DNA from 2 places in the Burkholderia sp. YIM B11467 genome. Region 2 is predicted to be linked to the other one. Evidence: riboswitches for the same ligand, from Rfam matches in the RefSeq annotation. Region 2 holds a riboswitch; the other holds the start of a gene.
The links. Region 2 has a riboswitch for cobalamin ahead of ACTRWB_RS25605 (FecCD family ABC transporter permease). Riboswitches for the same ligand answer to the same signal wherever they lie in the genome.
Positions count from the first base shown of each region.

Region 1: another riboswitch for cobalamin. It lies ahead of ACTRWB_RS08990 (TonB-dependent receptor domain-containing protein); the one in region 2 lies ahead of ACTRWB_RS25605 (FecCD family ABC transporter permease).

Region 1 covers NZ_JBQVSQ010000002.1:392,375-399,500, reverse strand. The annotation lists gene ACTRWB_RS09005 (Dabb family protein) at 1-375, opposite strand, end outside; gene ACTRWB_RS09000 (hypothetical protein) at 365-709, opposite strand; gene ACTRWB_RS08995 (AraC family transcriptional regulator ligand-binding domain-containing protein) at 876-1,934, shown strand; cobalamin riboswitch at 2,024-2,216, shown strand; gene ACTRWB_RS08990 (TonB-dependent receptor domain-containing protein) at 2,555-4,483, shown strand; gene ACTRWB_RS08985 (TetR/AcrR family transcriptional regulator) at 4,613-5,185, shown strand; gene ACTRWB_RS08980 (alpha/beta hydrolase) at 5,208-6,245, shown strand; gene ACTRWB_RS08975 (LysE family translocator) at 6,242-6,874, opposite strand; gene ACTRWB_RS08970 (Lrp/AsnC family transcriptional regulator) at 6,991-7,126, shown strand, end outside.
Region 2 covers NZ_JBQVSQ010000008.1:37,199-44,324, reverse strand. The annotation lists RNA gene ssrS (6S RNA) at 1-161, opposite strand, end outside; gene ACTRWB_RS25615 (cell division protein ZapA) at 242-556, opposite strand; gene ACTRWB_RS25610 (ATPase) at 553-903, opposite strand; cobalamin riboswitch at 1,059-1,311, shown strand; gene ACTRWB_RS25605 (FecCD family ABC transporter permease) at 1,471-2,469, shown strand; gene ACTRWB_RS25600 (ABC transporter ATP-binding protein) at 2,466-3,281, shown strand; gene cobT (nicotinate-nucleotide--dimethylbenzimidazole phosphoribosyltransferase) at 3,334-4,389, shown strand; gene ACTRWB_RS25590 (adenosylcobinamide-GDP ribazoletransferase) at 4,379-5,155, shown strand; gene cobC (alpha-ribazole phosphatase) at 5,140-5,724, shown strand; gene ACTRWB_RS25580 (cobalamin-binding protein) at 5,807-6,724, opposite strand; gene cobD (threonine-phosphate decarboxylase CobD) at 6,721-7,126, opposite strand, start outside.

The DNA.
Region 1 (7,126 bases), on a different contig from region 2:
CAATTCGTGCTCCAGCGACGCGACCTGCGCTTCGCTCACCTGCGGCCGCACGCGCAGCATCAGCGTGCGCCAGATGCCATCGCGCAACGCCGGTTCGCGCAGGCCGCCGCCGATCGCACGGCAGGCCGCGCCGTCGATGCGCGCGATGCCCGGCAGTCGAGCCAGCGCGGCGAAATCCGCCGCGGAATCGGCCGTTCGTTCGTCGCGCAGCACGTCGAGCGTGTAGTCGCCCGCGCCCCAGCTGCCTTCCAGATTGCGTGCGAGCGCCACGCGGGTTGCGCCGGGCAACGCCTGCGCGGCCTCGTGCAATGCATGCTCGATTGCGCCGGCGTCGCGATCCGCCGAAACGAACACCTGTGCCGTGTCATGCCGCATGGTCGACCTCCGTCAGCGCGGGCAGCGGCGCATCGGCGTCCGTCATCACGTGGCGGCGGCGTGCGTCGCACAACCCGTCGACCGCCACCCAGAACGCAACCACGTCGCCATCGGTCAGCGCGCGTATCCGGTAATAGGCCGGCGCATCGTCGACCTGCCACGTCAGCCACAGCGTGCTCGCCTGACCCGGCACCGCGACGGGCGGCGACACCCAGCGGCCGGCCGCCGTCAGCCCGCGCGCCGCGTGGCCCGGCAGGTAGCGGTCGCGCAGCAGTGCAAGCACGTCGGGAATGCGCTCGGGCGCGAGCGTGATTTCATCTACGATCTGGATCATTCGCGTGTCGTCCGTGGTCGTTCATGGCGGGATGCGTGGCCGGCCTACGCCGTTCCGGCGAGGCCGAAGGCGGCCGGCGTGACTAGTATTCTTGCGTGGCGACGGTTCACGGACCCCTACCGGCCCGCTCACCGGCCCCTGTCGCAACGATCAGAACGGGAGACACATGAAACAGCGCGCCATGCCGGCCAGCGGCCGGGTCCTGCCGGGCCTCGACGCGCGCCTGCTGAGCGAACTCACGCGCAGCGGCGCGCCGCCGGCCGACCGCGATGCGCAGCCGCGGCAAGATGCGACGGCGACGCGCGGCTTCGTCGCGCTCTACCGCGACGCGATCGAGCGGCTCGAGGCACAGGTCGCGCGCGGCAACGGCCATCCGCCGATGCGCAAGCAGGAAGTCGACCTGATGTGCCGCTGCCTGCTGAGCTGCGCGACGCTCGCCGACGCGATCCGCTGCGCGCGCGACTTCTGCGAGATGCTGACGCCGCGCGCCGGTACGCTGTCGCTCTCGGTACGCGACGCTCGCGCGACGTTCCGGATGGACTCGCTGCGCCGCACGCGCAGCCCGGCCGCATGCCTCGTCGACCTGACGGGGCTGTTCTGCTATCTGCAGCTGTTCGGCTGGCTGATCGGGCAGCCGCTGCGGCCGGACGAAGTCTGGCTCGGCCATCCGCGCCGCGACGACGCGATGCCGCTGCTCGGCTTGTTCAACGCGCCGGTCGACGTCGGCCGGAAAACCTACGGCTTCTCGTTCGATGCGGCGCGGCTCGATCACCGCGTGATCCGGCAGCCGGGCGAGCTCGACGCGTTTCTCGTCGATTTCCCGTTTCGTCTGATCGATGCGGCACCGGCCGTCGTGTCCTGGGCGCAGCAGGTGCGCGGCTTTCTCGATGCGGCGCTCGCGCGCGAACAGGCGCTGCCGGCGCTCGCGGAACTGGCCGCGTGGCTCGGCGTCAGCGAGGCGACACTGCGGCGCCGGCTCGCAACCGAAGGCAGCGGATATCACGTGCTGCGCGAGCAATGCCTGGCCGACGCTGCACGGCGATGCCTGCACGAGACCGACTGGCCGGTGACCCGCGTGGCCGCGTTTCTCGGCTTCGGCGGCGAAGAGGCGTTCAGGCGCGCGTTCGTGCGCTGGACCGGCGTCGCGCCGAGCCGGTTCAGGCGCGAGCATGCAACCTCGAGCCCACCCGTTTCGTCAGACATGAAACGCGGCGTCGGCGCATAAAAGAAAGGATTTCGAAAGTTTTTACCGGGCAATGACGTTTTTTCGCATCCTCGCGCGACCGAAGAATTGACGCGCCGGAGTGCGCGCCATTACGCTTGCGCGCTGATGGTTCCCGGAGACGGGATCAAAAGGGAACGCAGGAGAGGCGGCGCCTCGAATCTGCGGCTGCCCCCGCAACTGTGAGCGGCGAATTCGTGCCACTGCGTGCCACTGGGAAACCGGGAAGGCCGGCACGGATGACGACCCGCGAGCCAGGAGACCTGCCATCGACCCGAGGTCCAAGCAGCCGCACCGGGCGGGGTGTCCCGGAGCGCCAAGCACCGCCATTGGCGGTCGCCCGTTGCATGGACGGCCCGACCTCAGGATCCTTCAGATGTCCTTCGTTCCCGAATCCGCTTCCCCGCCGGAAGCGTCGCACCGGCACGCCGCCGGCAGGCGCGGCCTGCCCGCGCGCATACGGCTTGCGCCATCGATCGCGTCGTCCGGCATGTGCCGCGCCTGCACCCGCGACGGCCCGCCGCGCGGCCCGGCCACGCCATGACCCAGGAACAAACCGGCCGGCCCTGCCCGCCCCCCGCACACGATCGCCGTACGCGCAACACGCTCACTCTCGCTGCCTCATGAACATTCGTTACCTCCTTGCCACGTCCGCCGCCACCGCGCTGCTCTCCCCGATCGCCCATGCCGCCGGCGACGCAGCGCTCCCGCAGCCGTCCCAGCCCGCGGAAGGCGCCGACCTGCCGACGATCAGCGTGACCGACACGCGGTACCTGCCCGAATCGTTCGACCGGCGTTATGCGTCGACGCAGGTGCTCACGCGCGAGGATCTCGACCGGCTGTCGCCGAGCGACCCGAGCATCACGCAGGCACTCGCGACGCTGCCGGGCGTCACCGTTTCGCAGAGCGGCGGCCCCGGCTCATCCTCGTCGGTCAGCATTCGCGGCTCGTCGGCCAGCCAGGTCGCCGTGTTCATCGACGGCATCCGGATCGGCTCGCCGACTACCGGCATCGCACCGTGGGCCGACCTGCCGACCGAAGCGTTCGAACGCGTCGAAGTGATTTCGGGCCCGGCCGCCGCGTCGTTCGGCGCCAATGCGATGGGCGGCGTCGTACAGCTCTTCACGCGCCGTGCGTCCAACCAGCCGAACCAGACCACCGTCTCGTTCGGCGGCGGCTCGAACAAGACGTTCGACACGCAGTTCCGCACGTCGGGCACCGTGCCGTCGACGGGGCCGCTTGCCGCGCTCGGCGGTCTTACCTATTCGCTCGGGCTGCACGACTACAACACGGCCGGCATCGATGCGACGCGGCCCTTCTTCTCCGGTCACGAGGCCGGCCGCAATCCGTATCACGCGCAGGATCTCGATGCGCGCCTCGGTTACGCGCGCGACAACTGGTCGATCTCGACGTTCGCGCTGTATCACCGCTCCGATCTGTCCTTCGACAACCTCGGTTATGCGAACCGCGAGCTCGATCACCAGCTGACGACCGGTGTCGCGTTCCATCTCGACATCACGCCCGACACGCAGTTCGACCAGTCCTTTGGTTATGCGAACGATCGCCAGTTCATCTACGCGGACAACCCGGCCCTCGCGACCGACCAGATCAATTCGCAACGCTTCAGCATCTCGACGTCGCTGACGCATCAGGAGCACGGGTTCCGCCTGTTCGGCCTGCCGCTGTCGGGCGAATCGAAGCTGGCCTACGACTTCACGCGCGAACAGGCGTTCCTGCCGATCGACATTCCCGGCGGCGTGCCGACGCGCAACGACTCCGCGTTCTCGCTGCATCAGTCGGCCACGCTCGGCAGCGTGACGATGTTCCTCGCGGGTCGCCACGAAATCATCGCCGGGCAATCCGTGAACACGGGCAACGCCGCGTTGTCGTGGGCGATCACGCCGGTCTATACGGCGCGCGTGTCGTACGGCAATGCGTACCGCCTGCCGAGCTTCAACGACCTGTACTACCCCGGCTACGGCAATCCGAACCTCAGCCCGGAACGCAGCACGTCGGTCGAGGCCGCGATCGACGCGAACACGTCGTACGGCACGTTCACCGCCGCGATCTACGACACGCGGGTCAACAACCTGGTCGCCTACAACCCGGCGACGTTCTCGCCGATCAACATCGGCCGCTCGCATATTCGCGGCATCGACCTGTCGTACAAGGGGACGATCGGCCGCTCGACGCCGGTGAGCGTCGCGGTCGGCATCCTGAATCCGCAGGACGAGACCAACCAGACCTGGCTCAACCGCCGGCCGCGCCAGACGGTCAGCCTCAACGTCGACCACACGTGGGACGAACTGCACCTGCATGCGCTGAGCACCGGCGCGTCGCTGCTCTACGGCGGTTCGACGTTCGACGACCCGGCCAACACGCAGTATCTGCCGTCGTACCTGACGGTGAGCCTGCGCGCGTCGTACCGGATCAATTCGCACCTGACGGTGTCGGCATCGCTGTCGAACCTGTTCGACCGGCAGTACATGACCGCGTACGGCTACAACACGCTCGGACGCACCGCGTTCGGCAAGGTCAGCTACACGTTCTGACCGCCCCGTGCATCGGCGCCTGCGTCGCGGGCGCCGATGCGTATCGGCGCAACCGGCGCGCGCGGGAAATTGACATCGCCGCAAAAACTAATAGAATTAGTTTTTTGACTAACCCGCATAGCATCCGTCATGGCGCGTGCCGGCATTACCGTAGACAGGCTCGTCGAAGCCGGTGCGCAGCTCGCCGATGAAACCGGCTTCGAGCAGCTCACCGGCGCGGCGCTCGCGCGGCACTTCGACGTCAAGCTGGCCAGCCTGTACTCGCATATCCCGAGTTTCGACGATCTCAAGAGCCGGATCGCGTTGTTCGCGCTGAAGGAGCTCGCCGAGCGCGCGACCGACGCATTGGCCGGCCGCACCGGCAAGGACGCGCTGGCCGCGCTCGCGAACGTCTATCGCGACTATGCGCGCGCGCACCCCGGCCGCTTTGCGGCCGCGCGCCATCCGGTGAGCGCCGAGCGCGCCGCCGAAAGCGCGGGCGGCCGGCTCGTCAGGATGACCTCCGCGGTGCTGCGCAGCTACGACATTCCGGACGCCGAACAGGCTCATGCGATCCGCCTGCTGGGCGGCTTCTTCATGGGCTATGTGACGCTCGAAAGCGCGGGCGGTTTCTCGCACAGCGCGCCGGATTCCGACGCGTCGTGGTCGCGCAGTCTCGATGCGCTGGACGTGATGCTGCGTCACTGGCCTTCGGCCGCATGACGCATCGAACGGAAATCACGCGATGAAAGACAAACCTGACGGCGTCGTCCTGCCGAGCCGTGTCGTTCCCTTCCCGACCTCGATCAGCGACGAAGCGCGCACCGCGTTGCAACGGCTGGTCGGCGACGACGGCGTGCCGCTGAACGCGCGGCACGTGATGCCGGCGCCGGACGATGTCGACGCCTGGCTGCGCGTAAAAGCGGCCACCGATGCGCACTACGCGGCCGCCGTCGAGCAGCTCGGCGGCTATCTGCGTTCGAGCGTGGCAACGATCCGGGCCGGCGACGCGGACGTGCATGTCGCGACGCCCGACGCACCGGCTTCCGGCGAATGCGCGTACATCGACCTGCATGGCGGCGCGCTGATCTTCGGCGGCGGCGCTGCATGCCGGGCCGGCGCGCGGATGCAGGCCGACCGGCTCGGCATCCGCTGCTACGGCGTCGACTACCGCCTGCCGCCCGAGCATCCGTACCCGGCCGCGCTCGACGATTGCATCGCGGCGTATGCGTATGTGCTGGAGCGCTACGCACCGGAAAACATCGTCATCGGCGGCCGCTCGGCGGGCGGCAACCTCGCCGCCGCGATGGTGCTGCGCGCCCGCGACGAAGGCTTGCCGCTGCCGGCCGCGCTGGTGCTGCTGTCGCCGGAAGCCGACCTGACGGAATCCGGCGACAGCTTCGAAACCAACCGGCTCGTCGATGTCGTGTTGCCGGCGTCGCTGATGTCGAACAACCTGCTCTACGCGAATGGCGCCGATCTCGCGCATCCGTATCTGTCGCCGCTGTTCGGCGATTTCGCCGCCGGTTTTCCGCCGACGTTCATCCAGAGCGGCACGCGCGACCTGTTCCTGTCGAACGCCGTGCGCCTGCACCGCGCGTTACGGCGCGCGCTGGTGCCGACCGAGCTTCACGTGTTCGAAGGGATGCCGCATGGCGGGTTCATGGGCGCGCCGGAAGACATGGAACTGAGCCAGGAGATCGCGCGTTTCGTGCGTGCGCATCTGCAGGCGTTGAATGCCGCCGAAGGCGTTCGTTCGAACGGCGCCCCGCCGCAGGGCTAGACCAGGCCGCGCACGCCCGCGACCAGCTGGATCGCGCCGAATGCCGCGATGACGACGGCCGACACGCGCGATAGCCCGTGCATGAACGCGAACGACATCTTCGTGCGCAGCGCGGCGGTCGCGCTGCTCAGGCACAGCCACCAGGTCGCGGAACCGATAAACACGCCGGCGACCATCAGCGCCACGGCCGGCCACATCGCGCCTTCCCGCGCGCCCGACAGCGGGCCCAGCGCCGCGAAAATGCCGACGAACGACAGGATCGTCATCGGGTTCGACAGCGTGAGGCCGAACGTCGTCAGGAAGTCGCGCAGGACGGTCGTGCGCGGCAGGTCGCGTTGCATCGCCGACGCGGCCGGCGCCTGGCGCGCGATGGTCCACGCCAGCCACACGAGAAACGCGCCGCCGCCGATTTTCAGGCCGACGGTCAGCATCGGGAAGGCCGTGACGATGCCCGCGATGCCCAGCGCGCCGAGCAGCCCGTAAATCGCATCGGCGCACGCGGCACCGACGCCCGTCGCGAATCCCGCCTGAAAACCGCGGCTCAGGCTGCGCTGAATGCACAGCATGCCGATCGGGCCGACCGGCACCGCAATCGACAGCCCCATCACGACGGACTTGATGAACAGCATCGCCTGCTCCTTGCGACTTTCAACGGGTGGAACAGGCATCGTAGGGAAAGTCCGGTCATCGCTGAATGCGGTTTTTAAGGAAAAATGGCTGCTCCTCCTTAAAAAATCCCGCCGCGATGGATGAACTGGACTGGAAGGTACTGGCGCTGATGCAGGACAACGGCCGCATCAGCTATACGGAGCTGGCGCGCCAGGTTCACCTGTCGGTGCCGGCGGTGACGGAGCGCGTGAAGCGCCTTGAAGCGGCGGGCG
Region 2 (7,126 bases):
AGGCCGGCATCCTGAACCTGAGGTTCAGAATTGGTCGCAGTTAGCAGCACTTCGGGTACATCAGACAGAGTGACGCGCGCGCCCGTGCTACAAATTTCCGCAACCGTGCACATGGCATTGGTTCAAGGAATATATGACCTTGGCGAACCAGGCAGGGAAGCTGACTGAACTGTATTTCGATGCGCCAATTTGACCACCGTTGATCGCCGAGATCAAGGGGAATCGACGTATCGATCAAACCTTACTGCGTCTCGTGCTGTGCAAGCACCGCGCCGAGCTGTTCGTTCATCTGGTGCATTGTACGACGGATTTCCTCCGCCGGAAATGCTTCACCGTGCCGCACGCTCGTTTGCAGCCGCAGCAATTCCGATGCGAGCGACAGCGCGGCCATGACGGCGATGCGATCGGTGCCGCGCACCGAGCTGTTCGAGCGGATTTTCGACATTTCGGCGTCGACGCGCGCGACTGCCTCGAGCAGCGCCGCTTCGGTCTCGGCCGAACAGGCGAGCCGATAGGGCTGACCGAGAATCGAGACTTCGATCTGCTTGGTGCTCATGCATGTTCTCCGTGGCTGGCCGCGTCATCGCCTTCCGTACGCGCCTGCGCATCCAGCAGGTCGAGCTGGTTGTCGGCTTGCTCCGCGTTTTTCGAGCGCGGCAGCTTTTCGAGAATCGCGTTCAGTTTCACCTGGGCGTCGTCGATCTTTGCCGACAACGTGTCGCGCTCGGCTGCGAGCGCATTGCGTTCGTCGCGCAGTTGCGCGAGTTCCGCGCGGACCGTGTCCGCTTCCGCGCGCAATTGCGCGACCTGCTCCTCGAGCGCGAGCCGTTCCGAGTGATAGCGCTTGTTCAGCGAGATCAGACGGCCAATATTTTGAGATAAGGTTTCGAGTTCGTTGAGCATTTGCTGCGTCCTCTAAAGACCCAGCATTTTAGCGCGGAATAACGCGCAATCCGACATCTGTAACGTTTCCAGTCGTAACACCCCTGCTTCTTGCCGCGAATAGGTGCGTCTTTTTGCATTCCCGGACGCTTCCTTGACGCTCGCGCGACCCGCTCCTAAACTGGCGCCGCCTCGGTGCTCGCGCGTGAACGCGCGGTTAAACGGGAAGCAGGGCGCGGGCTCCGCCAGGAAGCCGCCAACCTGCGCTGCCCCCGCAACGGTAAGCGGCCGCGTCCGGTGACGCAGGCCGGCTCGGGCGCGTTCCGCGTGAAGGTTTCGCGCACGGGCGCGGGCCACTGCGCGTCATCGCGCGGGAAGGCGAGCCGGTACGCCGCCAGCCCGGATACCGGCCGAGACGGGAAGCCCGCACGGGCTTCGTGACGCGCGGCCCGCGGGGAAGCGGGGTGCGCAACGCTTCACGGAATTCTCTTCGATGCTGACCCCAATCGTCTGCGCGACGCTTCTGTCATGCCCGGCCGGCAGCCGCCGGCGGATGCGCCGCGTGTCATGCGCGCGGCCTTACGCGGCATGAGCGCCGCACGCGCTGCCGCGATCTGGGCAACGCTGGCCGCCGTGGTCGCGTTGCTGTTCATCGCGTCGCTGTCGATCGGCAGCGTGCCGATGTCGCCATGGCAGGCGCTCGCGTCGCTCGTGCCGCATGGCGGCGATGCGCTGTTCGCCGATATCGTCCGCACGCTGCGCCTGCCGCGTGCGCTCGCGGGCTTCGCGTGCGGCGCGCTGCTCGCGCTTGCCGGTGCGCTGCTGCAGGTGCTGCTGCGCAATCCGCTTGCGGAACCGTACGTGCTCGGCGTGTCCGGCGGCGCGGCCGGTTTCGCGCTCGTCGCGATGATCGCGGGCGGCGCGTGGTGGCTCGTCGATGCATCGGCGTTCGCCGGCTCGCTCGTGTCGGTCGCGCTCGTGCTCGGTCTCGCGCGCCGCGAACTGTGGCGCGGCGATTCGCGCGACGCGTCGCCGCGGCTGCTGCTCACGGGCGTCGTGATCGCGGCGGGGTGGGGCGCGCTCGTCACGTTGCTGCTGTCGCTCGCGCCCGATGCGCGGCTGCGCGGCATCATCTTCTGGCTGACGGGCGACCTGAACGGCGTGACGGCGCCGTGGTTCGCGTGGGGCGCGCTGCTGCTGAGCGCATGCGTCGCGCTGCCGGCCGCGCCGCAACTGAACGTGCTGCTGCGCGGCGACGCGACCGCGCTTGCGCTCGGCGTGCCCGTCGCGCGTCTGCGCGTGCGGATCTATCTTGTCGCGTCGCTGGCCGCTGCGGCCGCGGTGACGACGGCCGGCACGATCGGCTTCGTCGGCCTCGTCGTGCCGCACGCGCTGCGGCTCGCGTTCGGCAACGACCAGCGGATGCTGCTGCCGGCCGCGATGCTCGCGGGCGGCGGCGGCGTGATGGCGGCCGACCTGCTCGCGCGCACCGCGATCGCGCCCGCGCAACTGCCGGTCGGCGTGATGACCGCGTTGATCGGCGTGCCGGTGTTCCTGTGGATGTTGCTGAGGAGACCGATGCGATGACGCATGCCGCATTGCACGCCGGCGGCGGCGACCTGACCTGCGCGACCGTCGACCTGACGCTGAAGGCCGGCGCGCGCACGCTGCTCGACGGACTCGCGCAGGCGTTCCGCCCCGGCGAGATCTGGTGCGTCGCGGGGCCGAACGGTGCGGGCAAGACGACGCTGCTTGCGACGCTCGCGGGGCTGCAGCCGCCGGCCGGCGGGCATGTCGAGATCGACGGCCGGCCGCTGGCCGCGTGGCCGCCCGCGCAACTCGCGCAGCGCCGCGCGCTGATGTCGCAGCAATTGCACGACGCGTTCAGCGCGACCGTGTTCGACACGGTGCTGCTCAACCGCTTTCCGTATCTCGGCGGCTGGGGCTGGGAGCGCGACGGCGACCGCGCGGCCGCGCGCGAGGCGCTCGCGACGTTCGACCTGACCGCGCTTGCGTCGCGCGACGTGCTGTCGCTGTCGGGCGGCGAGCGGCAGCGGGTCGCGCTGGCCGCGACGCTGTGCCAGGATGCGCCACTGATGCTGCTCGACGAGCCGCTTGCGCATCTCGACCTGCATCACCAGATCGATTGCCTGACCGCGCTGGCCGCATGGCTCGACGCAGGCCCACGCACTGTGCTGTTCTCGTGCCACGACCTGAATCTCGCGCGGCGTTTCGCGACGCATGCGCTGCTGCTCGACGGCCGCGGCCACGCGTGGGCCGGCCCCGTGCACGATGTGCTGACGCCCGAACGCGCGAGCGACGCGTTCGGTTATCCGCTCGTGCTGATCCGCGAGAACGGCCGCGACGCGCTGCTGCCGGCGTGGCCCGAGCGACAATGACGTTTCCTTTCCCGATGCGCGGCGCAGGCCGCACCCACGACACGGCTCTTCGATGACGAATTCGACCCACTTCCCGCCCGCGATCGCGCCGCTCGACGAAACGCTGCGCAAGCGCCTGCAGCATGTGATCGATCACAAGACCAAGCCGCCCGGCAGCCTTGGCCAGCTCGAGGCGATCGCGCTGCAGATCGGCCTGATCCAGCGCACCGAGCGGCCGGTCGTGCAGCGCCCCGTGATGATCGTGTTCGCCGGCGATCACGGGATCGCGGCCGAGGGCGTCAGTCCTTATCCGCAAGCGGTGACCGCGCAGATGGTCGCGAACTTCCTGGCCGGCGGTGCGGCGATCAACGCGTTTTCGGGCGTCGCGCAGAGCACGCTCGAGATCGTCGATGCGGGCGTGGCGTCGCCGCTGCCGCTGTCCGACCGGCTGGTGTCGCTGCCGGTCGCGCGCGGCACGCGCAACTTCGCGGCGGAGCCGGCGATGACGCACGACGAGGCGATGACGGCGCTCGTGGCCGGTGCGGCGCGGGTGCGCCTGCATGCATCGCTCGGCACGAACGTGATCGGCTTCGGCGAGATGGGGATCGCCAACACATCGTCGGCCGCGTGCCTGATGAGCCGCCTGCTCAGCGTGCCGATCGACGCATGCGTCGGGCGCGGCACGGGCCTCGACGACCAGGGCCTCGCGCACAAGCGCGCGGTGCTGGGCCGCGCGCTCGTCAAGCACTCGCACGCGATCGCGCCGCTCGACGTGCTCGCGACGTTCGGCGGCTTCGAGATCGCGATGATGACGGGCGCGTATCTCGCGGCCGCGAGCGAGCGGATGACGATTCTCGTCGATGGCTTCATCGCGACGGCCGCGCTGCTCGTCGCCGAGCGTATCGTGCCCGGCGTGCGCGATTACTGCGTGTTCTCGCATACGTCGCACGAGGCCGGGCACCGGCGCATGCTCGAGCATTTCGGCGCGAAGCCGCTGCTCGCGCTCGACCTGCGGCTCGGTGAGGGCACGGGTGCGGCGCTCGCGCTGCCGCTCGTGCGCGCGGCGGCGGCGTTCCTCAGTGAAATGGCGAGCTTCGAGTCCGCCGGCGTCGACAATCGTGACGCCTGAGCGCGCGCGCGGCGTGCGTGCCGAACTGCGCTACTTCTTGGTCGCGCTCGGCTATTTCACGCGTGTGCCCGTGCCGCGCGCGATTGGTTATGCGGCGGGCGATCTCGACCAGGCCGCACGCTATTTCCCGCTCGTCGGCGCGTGCGTCGGCGCGTGGGGCGCGCTCGTTTATCTCGCCGCGCTGCGCGTGCTGCCCGCGTCGATCGCGGTCGGGCTGTCGATGGCCGCGACGCTGCTCGCGACCGGCGCCTTCCACGAAGACGGCCTCGCCGACAGTTGCGATGCGTTCGGTGGGGGTTACACGCGCGACGACGTGCTGCGCATCATGCACGACTCGCGGATCGGCACGTTCGGCGCGGTCGCGCTCGTGATCGCGCTCGGCCTGAAATGGCAGGCGCTCGCGGCCATGCCGCCGCTGCGTGCCGCCTGGACGATGATCGCCGCGCATGCGGCGAGCCGCGCGGCGGCCGTGAGCCTGCTGATGTCGCTCGACTATGTGCGGCCCGAAGGCAAGGCGAAACCGGTCGCGCAACGGATGGGCGTACGCGCGGCGTGCATCGCGGCAGTGTTCGGGTTGCCCTGGCTGTTCTGGCCCGACTGGCGTGCCGGCATCGCGGCAGGCGTCGCGCTCGTGCTCGTACGCGCATGGGCCGCCCGCTACTTCGTGAAGCAGATCGGCGGTTATACGGGCGACTGTCTCGGCTTCGCGCAGCAACTGAGCGAACTGGCGATCTATCTGGTGGTGCTCGGATGGACGTCGTCCTGATCCGTCATCCGGCCGTCGGCGTCGAGCCAGGCGTCTGCTACGGCCGCAGCGACGTGCCGCTCGCCGCGCCGGCCGACGCCGGCGCGCACGCCGTGCTCGCGCATCTGTCCGCGCTCGGCGCGCCGTCGCCCGAACGGATCTGGACGAGCCCGCTGACGCGATGCGTGTCGGTCGCCGAGCAGCTCGCGCAGCGATTCGACGTGCCGGTGTCGAGCGACGCGGGTTGGCAGGAAATGGATTTCGGCGCGTGGGAAATGCAGCGCTGGGACGATATCGACCGCGCGGCGCTCGATGCGTGGGCGGCCGACCTGATGCATGCATGCGCACATGGCGGCGAAAGCGTCGCGCGGTTCGCCGCGCGTGTCGCACGACGGGCCGATGCGGTTGTGCAACTCGACGGGCCGCAATGGGCGGTCACGCATGCGGGCGTGATCCGCGCATTCGCGTCGCATGTGTTGCGTGTGCCGCTCGCGACGCTGCTGTCGCAGCCGGTGCCGACGGGTGGTGTCGTCTGGCTGCGCAGGGACGACGCGGCATGCGCGTGGGAAGTCGTGCACTGGGACGAATAGGCGTCCCCAGGTCGGCATGTGAACGGCATCCGGCCGCTAGTGTCTCCCGTGCGCCGGAACACCGCACACGTATGGCCTGAAATCAGTTCGCCGGCCGCCGCGCACGCGCGGCGTCGAGATCCTCGCACAGCGCGGCCGCACCCTGCGCGATCCGCGGCGACGGCCGCGTCAGCAGATCGCCGTCGATCGCGAACAGGTTGTTGCGCGCCACGGCCGTCAGCGCGGGCCACGCGCGCCAGCGCGCCAGGCTCGGCAGCGGTTCGTCCGAGCGCGTCGCACCGGCGCTCGTCGTCACGATCGCTTCCGGATTCGCCGCGAGCACGGCCTCGTCGGTAACCGTTGGCGCGAGCGGCTTGAGCGACGCGAACACGTTGCGGCCACCGCACAGCGCGATCACGTCGTTGATCAGGTGCGCGCCGTTGAGCGTCATCAGCGGCCGGTCCCAGACCTGGAAGAACATCGTGACGGGCGCTCGTGCCGCATAGCGTGCGCGCAGCGCGGCGATGTCGCGCGCAAAGCCGGCCGCGGCCGCATCGGCTGTCGGCTGCGTGCCGAGCAGCATGCCGAGCCGGTGCAGCGACGACGATACGTCGTCGAGATGCTTCGGTTCACTGAAGAACAACGGGATGTGCAGCGCGCGCAGCGCGTCGGTCTGCCGTTCGGCGTTGCCGTGCCGCCAGACGACGATCAGGTCGGGCTTCAGCGCGGCGATACGCTCGAGATCGAGCGCCTTGTTGTCGCCGACGCGCGGCACGGCTTGCGCGGCGGGTGGATAGTCGCTGTAGGTGACGGTGCCGACGAGTTTCGCTCCGCCGCCGGCTGCGTAGACCAGCTCGGTTGCGTGCGGCGCGAGGCTGATCACGCGCTGCGCGGGCGCGGGCAACGTGACGGTATTGCCGGCGTCGTCGCGCGTCGTGACGTCGGCGTGGACGAGCGGTGCGTGAGCGAGCGCGGCCAGCGTCGCGAGCGGCGCCAGCCGGCGGAACTGGCGCGGGTTCATGCGGATTCCTGCTGCAGCGTCGGCACGCAGTGCGCAAGCGTGTCGCCGAGGCGCTGCCATTCGGCTTCGCTGCCCGGCAGGCCGACGCGCACGCTCGACGGAGTCGCGAAGTGCCGCGTCCAGATCCCGCGCGCCGCGAGTGCCGCATGCAGCGCCGCGGCGCGCGGGTCGTCGGTCCAGCAGAAGAGCGGCGTCGCGCGAACCGCGAAGCCGTGCGCGCGCAGCAGCGCGGCCAGCCGCTCGCCGTCGGCCGCGAGCCGTTCGCGGGCGGCTGCCTGCCAGGCGCGATCGGCGAACGCCGCGGCGACCGCGTGGCGCGCGGGTCCGCTGACCGTCCACGCGCCAAGCATGTCGCGCAGCGCGACGATCCGTTCGGGACACGCGAGCACGAAACCCGCGCGG